Regions from separate parts of the Serratia sp. TSA_105.2 genome, predicted to be linked through region 2. Evidence: predicted binding sites of a transcription regulator. Region 2 holds the regulator's gene; the other holds the start of a gene.

Region 1 (6,167 bases), on a different contig from region 2:
ACGGCGACCGGATTTGGGGCTGATGCACCTGCGCGCCGGGGCGGCCATGATTGATCTGGTCGACGTTAACGGCCAGCTTGGAAAAAAAGGCGGCGATGCGCCCGATCCTCACCGGCAAAATGTCGATCACCTCTGCCTGCGCATCGATCCTTTCAACGAAGACGAACTGCTGGCCTATCTGCGATCGCAGGGGATCGCCGTCGATCCTGCTGAATCGCGCTACGGTGCGGAAGGCGACGGGCCATCGGTTTACTTCAGCGATCCGGACGGCAATCGCATCGAGCTTAAGGGGCCGGCGATCGGCTAGATCCTGACGCTCCCGTTGATGTCGGCCAGCCGTTGGCTATCCACCACCCGCAGCGATTTGTTTTTAAACTGAATAATACCGTCCGCCGCGAGCTGCGCCAGCGCGCGGCTCAGCTGCCTGACGGAGATCCCTAATCTGCCCGCCAACAACTCCCTGTTTTCGAGCTGAATCTGTACGCCTTCCTGCTTTATTTTAAATAACAAAAATTTGCGCAGCTTATATTCTGCCGTTAAGCCGCCGCTCGCATGCAGCAATGAAGCGTTAAGCAGCTTGTCGCTCAACTGCCGGCACATAAAGGCGAGGAAAACAGGATCGTGCATAGCCCGCTCTTTGATGACGTCGATAGGCAGCGTGAAGATCAGCGCGTCCGTGACCGCCTGAACGGTGCTGAACACCGCCCGCTGCGCCCGGGAGAACAGCTCCAGATCGCCTATCACCGAGAAATCCGTTTCGAAGGAAAAGACGATGTGCATGCCGTTCACATCGTAATTCTCAACCTGCAATTTTCCCTGCACGAGAAAAAACAGGTGGGTCAACCGATCGCTTTGCGTCACCAGGTATTCACCGGCCTCGACCCTGACCAGACGCAAGGCGGCCAGCAGCGGGGGCGAAAGCGCCGTTCGCAGATCGTGAGCTTCGATAAACGCTTCTTTTAGCTTGCTGTCACCGACAGTTTTCACGGCGATTCACTCCCAGGGCTTATCCGTTAACGTCTTGCATCCTATCTTTTCGGCTGCGCCCAGAATAGCCGGCGCGCTTCAGAACGAAACAGGACATCTGACCTTTTTTGCCTCGGACCGTCTGGGTATTTTCTCCGCAGACCCCACCCAAGGAGAGTGCCATGCGACATATTTTGATAGATACCGATACCGCCTCCGACGATGCCGTCGCCCTGCTGATGGCATTGCGCGAGCCTGACGTGAGGGTGGAAGCGATCACCACGGTCGCAGGCAACTGCCCGCTTGAACAATGCGTCAAAAATGCACTTATCTGCGTGGAAAAAGCGGGAACCTATACGCCACCGGTTTATGCAGGCATGGCGAAACCGCTGTTCCGAACGCGTTATCACTCGCACCACATTCACGGTGAAGACGGCATGGGCGACATGGCCTTGCCCGATCCACAGCTGACCGCCGCACCCATGCATGCCGTAGACGCCATCATCGACTGCGCCGCACGGCTCAACGGCGAGCTGGAAATCGTCACCCTCGGGCCGCTGACCAATCTTGCGATGGCGGTGCTGAAAGCGCCCGCGCTGGCCGAACAAGTGAAAAGGGTTTATGTCATGGGCGGTTCCGGGCTGACGCCCGGCAATATCACTCCGTTGGCCGAATTTAATTTTTACGCCGACGCCGAAGCCGCGCATGTGGTGCTCACTGCCGGGCTGCCCCTCACCCTCGTCGGTTGGGAGATCGGGATGGGGGAAGCGTTTATCGACCAACGTGATATAGCACGATTGAATGATCTCAGCGATCTGGGGCGCTTTGCCGTGCGCTGCAATCGCACGCTGATGGCGTTCAACGCCGGGCGCACCGAGCGTAAAGGCTTTGATTTGCCCGATCCGACCACCATGGCGGTGGCGCTCTACCCGGACATCGTCGAGACCAGTCTGGAGGCGTATTCCTGGGTAGAATATAAAAGTGAAAGGTCTTACGGCCATTACGTCATTGATTCCACCCATCTGACCGGCGAACCGGCCAATGCCCGCGTGATCACCCGCATTAAACCCGGCCGGTTTAAAGAAAAACTGTTTTCGTTGTTATCTCAGCCGTTAATGAAATAAGTGGCCCGTATGAAATTAGATCCAAGAAAATTGAAGAAAGTGGAATTACACGTCCATTTGGATACCTGTTTAAGCTACCACTATGTCAAAAAGATCGACCCGCAAATAACCAGAACGGCCTTTAATCGACAATTTATCGCGCCGAAACGATGCGCCGATCTCGGAGACTTTTTAAACAAGATCGCACCGCAAATAGACCTCCTGCAGACGCGCCAGGCGATAGCGCTGGCCGTCGATGACTTGTTCGCGCAGCTGGCGGCGGATAACGTCATCTATGCGGAAGTGCGCTTTGCCCCGCTGCTGCATACCCGGATGGGGTTGAGCGGTGAAGCGGTGGTCGAGACGGTGCTCGCCGCGATGCGTGACGCCGCGCAAACTTACGGCGTCGCCGCCGGGCTGATCCTGTGCACGCTGCGGCATTTCGATGCGGCCGCCAGCCTGCAAACCGCCGGGCTCGTGGTTAACTTTCTGGGCCGCGGCGTGGTCGCGCTGGATTTGGCCGCCGACGAAGCGCGTTACCCGCTGGCCAATCACATAGCGGCCTTTCGGGCGGTGCGCGAAGCCGGCGGCAACGTCATCGCCCACGCCGGTGAGGCGAAGGGCGCCGACAGCGTACGGGAAACGCTGGATAGGCTGCAGGTGTCGCGCATCGGCCACGGCGTCAGGAGCATCGAGGATGCTGCGCTTATTGAGCGCCTGGTAGCCACCGGCGTCCTGCTCGAGATCTGCCCCAGCTGCAATCTCGTCTGCAATCTGTTCGACAGCATCGACAGTCACCCGATAGATCGGCTGAAAAGGATGGGAGTGCGGCTGAACGTGAATACCGATGCACGCACCGTCGCCGATACCACGCTGAACAAGGAGTACCGGCTGTTGCATGACGCCTTCGGCTGGCAGGATGACGATTTTAACCGCAGCAACCGACAGGCGCTGGAGGCGAGTTTTCTCGACGGCGACACTAAAATGAAATTAATGAATCAGCTCAAGGCCGGGCCAATGTGACCCGGCACGTTTCAAGGCTGAGCGGGTTTTAACGCCCCTGCGCCGCCAGCGCCTGGGCGCAGGCCCAGGCAGAGCTCCACGCCCACTGGAAGTTGTAGCCGCCCAACCACCCGGTCACATCCACCACTTCACCGATGAAGTAGAGCCCCGGCGCTTTGTGGGCCTCCATCGTCTTGGAAGAAAGTTCGCTGGTGTCGACGCCGCCGAGCGTCACTTCCGCCGTGCGGTAGCCTTCGGTGCCGTTCGGCTGCACGCGCCAGTTCTGCAACAGATCCACCAGCGCCGCCTGCTGCGGCGCATTCAGCTGCTTCAGCGTGGCCTCCGGCAGTTGTCCCAGGGTCTGCAAGCACTCCACCAGCCGCTTCGGCAATTGCAGCGCCAGGGTGTTTTTCAGGCTTTGGTTCGGGTGCTCTCGGCGTTGATCATCCAGGAAGGCCGCCAAATCCAGCTCAGGAAGTAAGTTAACGCTCACATACTCACCCGGCTGCCAGTAGCTGGACAGCTGCAACACCGCCGGGCCGGACAGGCCGCGATGGGTAAACAGGATGCTTTCACGGAAGCTGACGCCGTTCTCGGCGGTGATCACCGCCGGCACCGAGACGCCGGACAGCGTCTGCACATGCTCCAGCAGCGGCTTATGCAGGGTAAAAGGCACCAGCCCGGCGCGCGTCGGCAGCACCTTGAGGCCGAACTGCTCCGCCAGCTTGTAACCGAACGGCGAAGCGCCCAGCCCCGGCATGGACAAACCGCCGCTGGCCACCACAAGTGAGCGAGCACTCACTTTTTCACCATTCAGCGCCAGCGCGTAGCCATGTTCGGTTTTCCCCACGCCCAACACTTCGCTGCGCAGGCGCATCGTCACCTGGCCCAGCTCGCACTCTTTGATCAGAAGATCCACCACCTGCTGCGCCGAGTCGTCGCAGAACAGCTGTCCCAGCGTTTTTTCATGGTAGGCGATGCCGTAGCGGTTGATCAGATCGATGAAGTCCCACTGGGTGTAGCGCGCCAGCGCCGACTTGCAGAAGTGCGGGTTGTTCGACAGATAGGCCGCCGGTTCGGCGTACATATTGGTAAAGTTGCAGCGCCCGCCGCCGGACATCAGGATCTTGCGGCCCGGTTTTTTGCCGTTGTCGAGCAGCAACACGCGGCAACCGAGTTGCCCCGCCTGCGCGGCGCAAAACATGCCGGCGGCGCCCGCCCCAATCACTACGACATCAAACTGTTCCACCTGAGCCTCACTTATCAAAACCACAATCGCGACAAAAGAGCGCCATATTACGCCGTTTCGCCGCCGGTCACCGCCAAATTCACGGCGGCAGATTGTAAAGTCCCGGCGGCGCCAACGCCATAGTAAGAAAATATTACAGAGGTCAGAGGAGATTAACGCGTTGATATTCCATATTTTTGTTATAGGCGCGTCATCGTTTCGTCATGTCCAAATCAAAAAAACGTCATATTTTCCTTTTCCCCGGCACCGGTTGTCACTGATAATGCGCGGCGTTCATGTCCACAAACTGGCGTAACGCTTATGCTGCATTTGTTCGCTGGCCTGGATTTCCATACCGGCCTGATGTTAATTCTCGCATTGTTGTTCGTGTTGTTTTATGAAGCCATCAACGGTTTTCATGATACGGCCAATGCGGTCGCTACAGTTATTTATACCCGCGCCATGCGCTCGCAACTTGCGGTCGTGATGGCAGGTTTGTTCAACTTTCTTGGCGTAATGCTCGGCGGTTTGAGTGTTGCTTACGCCATCGTCCATTTGCTGCCTACCGATCTGTTGTTGAACGTCAGTTCAGCACACGGATTAGCCATGGTCTTCTCCATGCTGTTGGCGGCAATCATCTGGAACCTCGGCACCTGGTATTTCGGTTTGCCGGCCTCCAGTTCCCATACGCTGATAGGCGCAATCATCGGTGTCGGTTTAACCAACGCCCTGATGACCCACACTTCGGTGGTGGATGCGCTTAACGTCCCGAAAATGATTGGCATTTTCCTTTCTCTGCTGTTCTCGCCGCTGGTCGGCATGATGGTGGCGGGAGTGATGGTGTTCGCCTTGCGCCGCTATTGGAGTGGCACCAAGAAACGCCAGCGTATCCACATGACCCCTGCGGAACGTGAAAAGGTCGACGGCAAACGCAAGCCGCCGTTCTGGACCCGTATCGCACTGATCCTGTCGGCGATTGGCGTCAGCTTCTCGCACGGCGCCAACGACGGCCAGAAAGGCATCGGCCTTATCATGCTGGTGCTGATCGGCGTTGCGCCGGCCGGCTTCGTGGTCAATATGAATGCAACCGGTTATGACATCACCCGTACGCGTGACGCCGTGACCCACCTGCAGCAATATTACCAGCAGCACGGCGACGCGCTGTCGCATGCGGTGTCGTTGACGCCACTGGTGCCAAGCCCGGATGACGAAGCTGCGCCTAACAAGCCGGCCGAGTTCCACTGCGACAGTTCGCGCGCCATGCCGGCGATCGAGCTGGCTCAGGGTATGCTGACCAACCTGCAAAGCTACGATCAACTGACGGTTGACCAGCGCAGCCACCTGCGTCGCCTGCTGATGTGTGTGACCGACACGGCGGATAAAGTCGCCAAGCTGCCGGAAACCTCATCCGCCGACCAGCGCTTCCTGAAGAACCTGCGTCAGGATCTGCTGCAGACCGTCGAGTACGCGCCGATGTGGATCATCGTCGCCGTCGCGCTGGCACTGTCACTCGGTACTATGGTGGGCTGGAAACGCGTGGCCACCACCATCGGCGAGAAGATCGGCAAGAAAGGCATGACTTATGCCCAGGGCGTATCGGCCCAGATGACCGCGGCGCTGTCGATCGGCGTGGCGAGTTATACCGGCATGCCGGTCTCCACCACCCACGTCCTCTCTTCGGCGGTTGCCGGGACGATGATCGTGGACGGCGGCGGCGTGCAGAGCAAAACCGTGAAGAACATCCTGTTGGCCTGGGTACTGACCCTGCCAATCTCGATTCTGCTTTCCGGTGCGCTGTATTGGGTTGCGTTGAAGCTGATCTAAGCGATAAGAGCGATAAGCATGAGAAAGGCGGCCCCAGGGCCGCC
Region 2 (6,167 bases):
GGCGGTTCTGCCGATGCTGCTCCAGCGTTTGCGTCGCCTGAGCCAGCAGAGCCGCAGCCTCTACCTGCCGTTGTTGCAGCTGCTCTTTGCGCTGCTGCAATTCGCGGCGCAGGGCATCGTCCAGCAGCGCGGCGGCGAAGGCGGTTTCATCGGCAAATTCGCTGTCGGCCAGCGCCTGCTGCCATTGCTGCTCCGTCTGCTGCAGCCGTTCCTGCATTTGGTTGTGCTGCTGTTGCAACCCGGCCTGCTGGCCGGCCAGGCGCTCACGCAGTTCCTGCGCCTTTTGCCATTGCTCGGCGGCCTGCAAGCTGGCCTGTTCACAGGCGGTTTGTTTGGCGCGCAGCTGTTCGCGCACCTCGGCGATCCGCTGTTCGCCGAACAGCGCCAGCCGCTGCGCGCGCCGTTCGGCAAGGGTTTTCTCGCCTTCCTGCCAGCGTTGATGCAGGTCTTGCTGCTGTTGCAGGCTGTCGGCGTGGGTTTTCTGCAGCAGCGTAAAGCGCTCTTCGAGCAGCGCCAGCTGTTGCTGCGCCTGCTGCTGCTGCGTTTGCAGAGCGGCGAGCGCGTCTTTTGCCTGCTGTACCGCCTGCGCCGCCTGTTCATGCTGCTGCAGCGCGTGCTGCCCACGCCGCTCTTCGTCGTCGCAGCCGCTCAGCCAGGCGCTGAGTTGCTCGCCCTCCGCCAGCGTAAAGTCGAATGCCAGCGGCGCGCTGAGCTGCTGCCACTGTTGCTGTTGGGCAGCCAGTTGCTGCTCATCCTGCGCGATAGCCTGTTGCTGGCGTTGCTGCTGCTCTTGCAGGCCTTCACAGCGGGTGCGCAGCTCGGTGCCCTGGGTTTGCAGTTTCTCGGCAAGGGTGCGCATCTCAACCAAGCGTTGTTCCGTCGCCGAAGGCTGCACCGCCTGATATTGCTCCACCGCCGGGTGGCTGGTGGAGCCGCACAGCGGGCAGGGGGCGCCGCTCTGCAACAGGGCGCGCTCCGCTTCCAGGCTGACGATGCGTTTTTCCAGCTCGTGGATCCGCTCCACTTCCTGCAGCTGTGCCTTGTGCTGTTTGAATTGCTGACGCGCGTTCTCCAGTTGGTGTTGCAGCCCGGCGAGCTGCATTTGCCGCTCGGCGTGTTCCGCCTGTTGCCGAGCCAGACGCTCGCGGGTCTGACGGTAAAGGGAAGAGAGCGTGAATAACTGCTGGCGCGTCGGGCGCAGATCCGCCAGAGCGCTCAGGCGCTGGCGCAGCGGGGCCAGCGGGGTTTGCGCCTCCAGCGCCTGCCGTTGTTGCTGTTGAGCGGCCAGCGCTTCGGTCAGCGCGTTCAACCGCTGCTGATGCTGTGCGGCCTGCGCTGTCAGTTGGCTGCGCTGGGTGGTGAGCTGCTCCAGTGCGGTCTGCTGCTGGGCGCACTGCTGCGCGGCGGCATCGCCGGCCTGTCGCCGCTCGGCCTGCGTCGACTGCAGTTGGGCGATCTGATGGTCGAGCGGGGCGACCTGGTCATCGATCAGCTGTTGCTGCTGCCGCATATGCTCGGCATGGGCTTGCTGCGCCTGACGGGCCTTTTCCACCACCAGCTGCAGCGGCGCCAGCTGCGCCGAGTGCTGCTCCTGTTGCTGCGTCAGCTGGGCTGCCTGCTGTTGTAGCGTCTGCAGCTCGGCGCGGCAGCGATCGCGTTCGCCGCGCAGCGGCCGCAATTTCTCGGCCGGTTCGCTGAGCGCCAGCCGCTGCAGCTGCGGGGCGGCCTCGGCCTGCTCGCGCTGGGCGGTTTCCAGCCGTAGTTGACCCTCATTCTGCTGTTGCTGGAGGCGCTGCCATTGCTGCAGCCAGCTCAGCGCCTGTTGCTGTTGCTGGGCTTGCTTGCCGAGAGCGCTTTCCTGCGCGCTCAGCGCCGCCAGCCGTTCAGTCAGGGAGTGGCGCTGTTCATCGTTCAGCAGCTCGATGCCGCTGGCGCGCTGGTGCAACGCATCCAGGTCGGTTTTGGCCTGCTTGTGGGATTCGAACACCTGTTCGGACAGCCGCCCGTAGATTTCGGTGCCGGTCAGCTCTTCCAACAGCTCGGCGCGATCGTTGGCGTCGGCGTTGAGGAACGCGGCGAACTGCCCCTGAGACAGCATCATCGATTTGGTGAAGCGGCCGAAGTCCAGCCCGGTGATGGCAGCGGTGATCTCCAGCTTATCGCGCACTTTATCCGTCAGGATCTTGCCGTCCTCGCGGCGCGCCAGTTCGACCTTCGGTGCCTGCAGATTGCCGTCCGGCGCGTTTTTGGCGCGGCGCTGGCTCCAGAAGGCGCGATAGCCGACGCCCTTGACCTCGAATTCGACCTCCGCCAGCGATTCTGCGGTGTGGCGGGTCATCAGTTCATTCTGGCTCGGCGTGACGTTGAGACGCGGCGTCTGGTGGTACAGCGCCAGGCAGATGGCGTCCAGCAGGGTAGTTTTGCCCGCGCCGGTCGGGCCGGTAATGGCGAACAGGCCGTTGCTGGCGAACGGCTCGGCGGTGAAGTCAATTTTCCACTCGCCCTGCAGCGAGTTGAGGTTTTTTAACCGCAGGCTGAGGATCTTCATGGTTGGGTCTCCTCAGGATTGTGCTGCACCGCCTCGACCACCTGGCGGAACAGTTGATGCATCCGCCGTTGGCGCGCTTCGGGCATGTCGGCCTCCTGCGCCAGGCGCCGTTCGAACACCTCATTGACGCTCAGCTCGTTCAGCGTTTCTTTATCCTGCTGCGCGATCGCCTGGCGGCGTTGCTCTTTGCTGCGCCGCAGTAGCACCACTTCCACCGGCAGCTCATCCGCCATCAGCTGGATGCGGCGTTGGATATCGCTGAGGTAGTCCTGCGTCGCCACTTCGATATCCAGCCACACCGGCAGCTCGCCGGCATAGTCGGCAAATTGCTGCAGCTGCCGTTCGATCTCGGCCAGATCGCCTTTGATCAGCTGCATGGGCTGGAACTGCGGGATCGTTAACGCCTCTACCTGCTGCAGGGCGCCGTCGGCGAAATCGACCAGGAAGACGCTTTTGGCTTTGCCCAGTTCATCGAAGCTGAGCGGAATCGGTGAACCGCTATAGCGAATATGTTCCGACTTGGCGACGTTCTGCGCGCGGTGAATGTGGCCCAGCGCGATGTAATCGGCAGGGGGGAAGGCCTGCGCCGGGAAGGCGTCGAGGGTGCCGATATAGATGTCGCGCACCGAGTCGGAGGTGGTGACGCCGACGGTGGTCAGGTGGCCGGTGGCGACGATCGGCAGCGGCAGGCCCAGCCGCTCGCGGCGGTCGCAGGCCGCCTGATACAGCGTTTGGTAATGTTCGGCGATGGCTTCCTGCAGCGCCTGCTGTTTTTGCGCGCCGGATTCGCCGGCGCGGCTGGTGAGCAGATCGCGCGGCCGCAGGAACGGGATGGCGCACAGCACGGCGCCCGGCTGGCCGTCGCGCCGATTCAGCACCACGATCTGCTGCTCAAGGGAGCCCTGCGCACTCGCGATCACCGTGGTGTTCAGGCAAGAGAGCAGTTCCCGCGATTCGTTCAGCGTCGCTACCGAGTCGTGGTTGCCGCCCAACACCACCAGTTGGCAGCCGGTGCGCTGCAGTTCCACCACGAAGCGGTTGTACAGCTCGCGGGCGTAGCTGGGCGGCGAGCCGGTATCGAACAGATCCCCGGCGACGATCAGCGCATCCACCTGCTGCTGCTCGATCTGTTCGATCAGCCAGTTCAGAAAAGCCTGGTGCTCGGCGGCGCGGCTTTTGGTGAAAAAGTACTGGCCAAGATGCCAGTCAGAGGTGTGGATCAGGCGCATGACACTCCCGGATGCAAAAGTAATGGCGATGATTATAAAGGCCGCGGCGGCGGCTGTCCCGACGCAATGGCGACGACTACGGAATGATTTTTCTTTGCGCCGGGAAATAATCGCTATGCTTACTGCCTATAACAGCCGCTTTTTTTCATAAAAGTGTCACAAAACTGACGCATAATGGCGCCCGCAAAGTCGCTAACACATTGGCAGGATTGACGATGGCAAGACGCATACTGGTGGTGGAAGACGAAGCGCCGATCCGTGAGATGGTGTGCTTTGTGTTGGAACAGAATGGTTACCAACCGTTGGAAGCCGAGGATTATGACAGCGCCGTGACGCGCCTGTCTGAGCCGTTCCCTGATTTGGTGTTGCTCGACTGGATGTTGCCCGGCGGTTCCGGCATTCAGTTTATCAAACATATGAAGCGCGAAGCGCTGACCCGCGATATTCCGGTCATGATGCTGACCGCGCGTGGCGAAGAGGAAGACCGCGTGCGCGGCCTGGAAGTGGGGGCGGATGATTACATTACCAAGCCGTTCTCGCCCAAGGAGCTGGTGGCGCGCATCAAGGCGGTCATGCGCCGCATTTCACCGATGGCGGTGGAAGAAGTGATTGAAATGCAAGGGCTGAGCCTGGATCCGTCCTCCCACCGCGTGATGGCTAACGATCAGGCGCTGGACATGGGGCCGACCGAGTTCAAGCTGCTGCACTTCTTTATGACCCACCCGGAGCGGGTTTATAGCCGTGAGCAGTTGCTTAATCACGTCTGGGGCACTAACGTTTATGTGGAAGACCGTACCGTTGACGTGCATATCCGTCGGCTCCGCAAGGCGTTAGAAACCAGTGGGCATGATAAAATGGTTCAAACCGTTCGGGGCACCGGCTACCGGTTCTCAACGCGCTACTGATCGCGCCGCGCTGGAGAATATGCCGTGTTAGAACGTCTGTCGTGGAAGAGGCTGGCTCTGGAGCTGGCTCTTTTTTGTCTGCCCGCCTTATTGCTGGGGCTGATTTTCGGTTATCTGCCCTGGTTCCTGCTGGCCTCCGCGCTGGCGGCGCTGGTGTGGAATTTCTACAACCAGCTCAAACTCTCCCATTGGCTGTGGATCGACCGCAGTATGACACCGCCGCCCGGCCGCTGGAGCTGGGAGCCGCTGTTCTATGGCCTGTATCAGATGCAGCAGCGCAATCGCCGCCGCCGGCGCGAGCTGGCGCTGCTGATCAAGCGCTTTCGCAGCGGGGCCGAATCGCTGCCTGATGCGGTGGTGATGACCACCGTCGAAGGCAATATCTTCTGGTGTAATGGGCTGGCGCAGCATCTGCTCGGCTTTCGCTGGCCGGAAGACAACGGCCAGCACATCCTCAACCTGTTGCGTTATCCGGAATTCAGCCACTACCTGCAACAGCAAGAGTTCTCGCGCCCGCTGACGCTGCAGCTGAACAACGAACACTACGTCGAATTCCGCGTGATGCCTTATTCCGAAGGGCAACTGCTGATGGTGGCGCGCGACGTCACCCAGATGCGCCAGCTGGAGGGCGCGCGGCGCAACTTCTTCGCCAACGTCAGCCATGAACTGCGCACGCCGCTGACGGTGCTGCAGGGCTACCTGGAGATGATGGGCGACGAAGAGCAAGACGGCTCGCTGCGCAGCAAGGCGCTCGGCACCATGCAAGAGCAGACCCGCCGGATGGACGGGCTGGTCAAGCAGCTGCTGACGTTGTCGCGCATCGAGGCGGCGCCCAATGTCGACATGAACGAGCGGGTGGATATCCCGCTGATGCTGCGGGTGTTGCAGCGCGAGGCGCAGTCGCTGAGCGGCGGCAATCACGAGATCAGCTTCCGGGTTAACGAACAACTCAACGTGTTCGGTAATGAAGACCAGTTGCGCAGCGCGGTGTCTAACCTGGTGTACAACGCGGTTAATCATACGCCGAAGGGCACCCATATCGAAGTGAGCTGGCAGCAAACGGCGCACGGCGCGCAGTTCCAGGTCAGCGATAACGGGCCGGGCATCGCCGCCGAACACCTTCCGCGCCTGACCGAGCGTTTTTACCGCGTCGACAAGGCCCGTTCGCGCCAAACCGGCGGCAGCGGGCTGGGGCTGGCGATCGTCAAACACGCGCTCAGCCATCACGACGCGCGGCTGGAGATCCTCAGCGAGCCGGGGATCGGCACCCGCTTTATCTTTACCTTACCCAACCGGTTGATTGTTCCCGCCGCTTTATCAGAGAATGCGGTGAAAAATTAACGCGAGACACCGGTATGACCCGAATAACCCGAGGGCTGTTGCTTTGCCTGGCGCTGCTGGCCGGACGCGGCGCGCTGGCGCAGCCCGACGGCATGCTGGCGGGCAACCTGTCCAGCGTCGGCTCCGACACCCTGGCGAATCTGA

Evidence for each region. The regulator PhoB, encoded in region 2, activates phosphate uptake and scavenging genes when phosphate is short. The targets are predictions, from matches to a motif close to CTGTCATAAAACTGNCNNAT.
Region 1: the regulator PhoB is predicted to act here: its motif matches at 4,596-4,615, upstream of pitA (inorganic phosphate transporter PitA).

The regions. Positions count from the first base shown of each region.
Region 1 covers NZ_JBQZFT010000009.1:111,699-117,865, forward strand. Annotated here, with positions in the region: gene ACUTSC_RS21005 (VOC family protein) at 1-307, shown strand, start outside; gene ACUTSC_RS21010 (cyclic nucleotide-binding domain-containing protein) at 304-987, opposite strand; gene ACUTSC_RS21015 (nucleoside hydrolase) at 1,149-2,090, shown strand; gene add (adenosine deaminase) at 2,130-3,092, shown strand; gene ACUTSC_RS21025 (NAD(P)/FAD-dependent oxidoreductase) at 3,121-4,320, opposite strand; gene pitA (inorganic phosphate transporter PitA) at 4,621-6,123, shown strand.
Region 2 covers NZ_JBQZFT010000002.1:840,428-846,594, reverse strand. Annotated here, with positions in the region: gene sbcC (exonuclease subunit SbcC) at 1-2,548, opposite strand, end outside; gene sbcD (exonuclease subunit SbcD) at 2,545-3,777, opposite strand; gene phoB (phosphate response regulator transcription factor PhoB) at 3,993-4,682, shown strand; gene phoR (phosphate regulon sensor histidine kinase PhoR) at 4,707-6,023, shown strand; gene ACUTSC_RS10445 (PstS family phosphate ABC transporter substrate-binding protein) at 6,038-6,167, shown strand, end outside.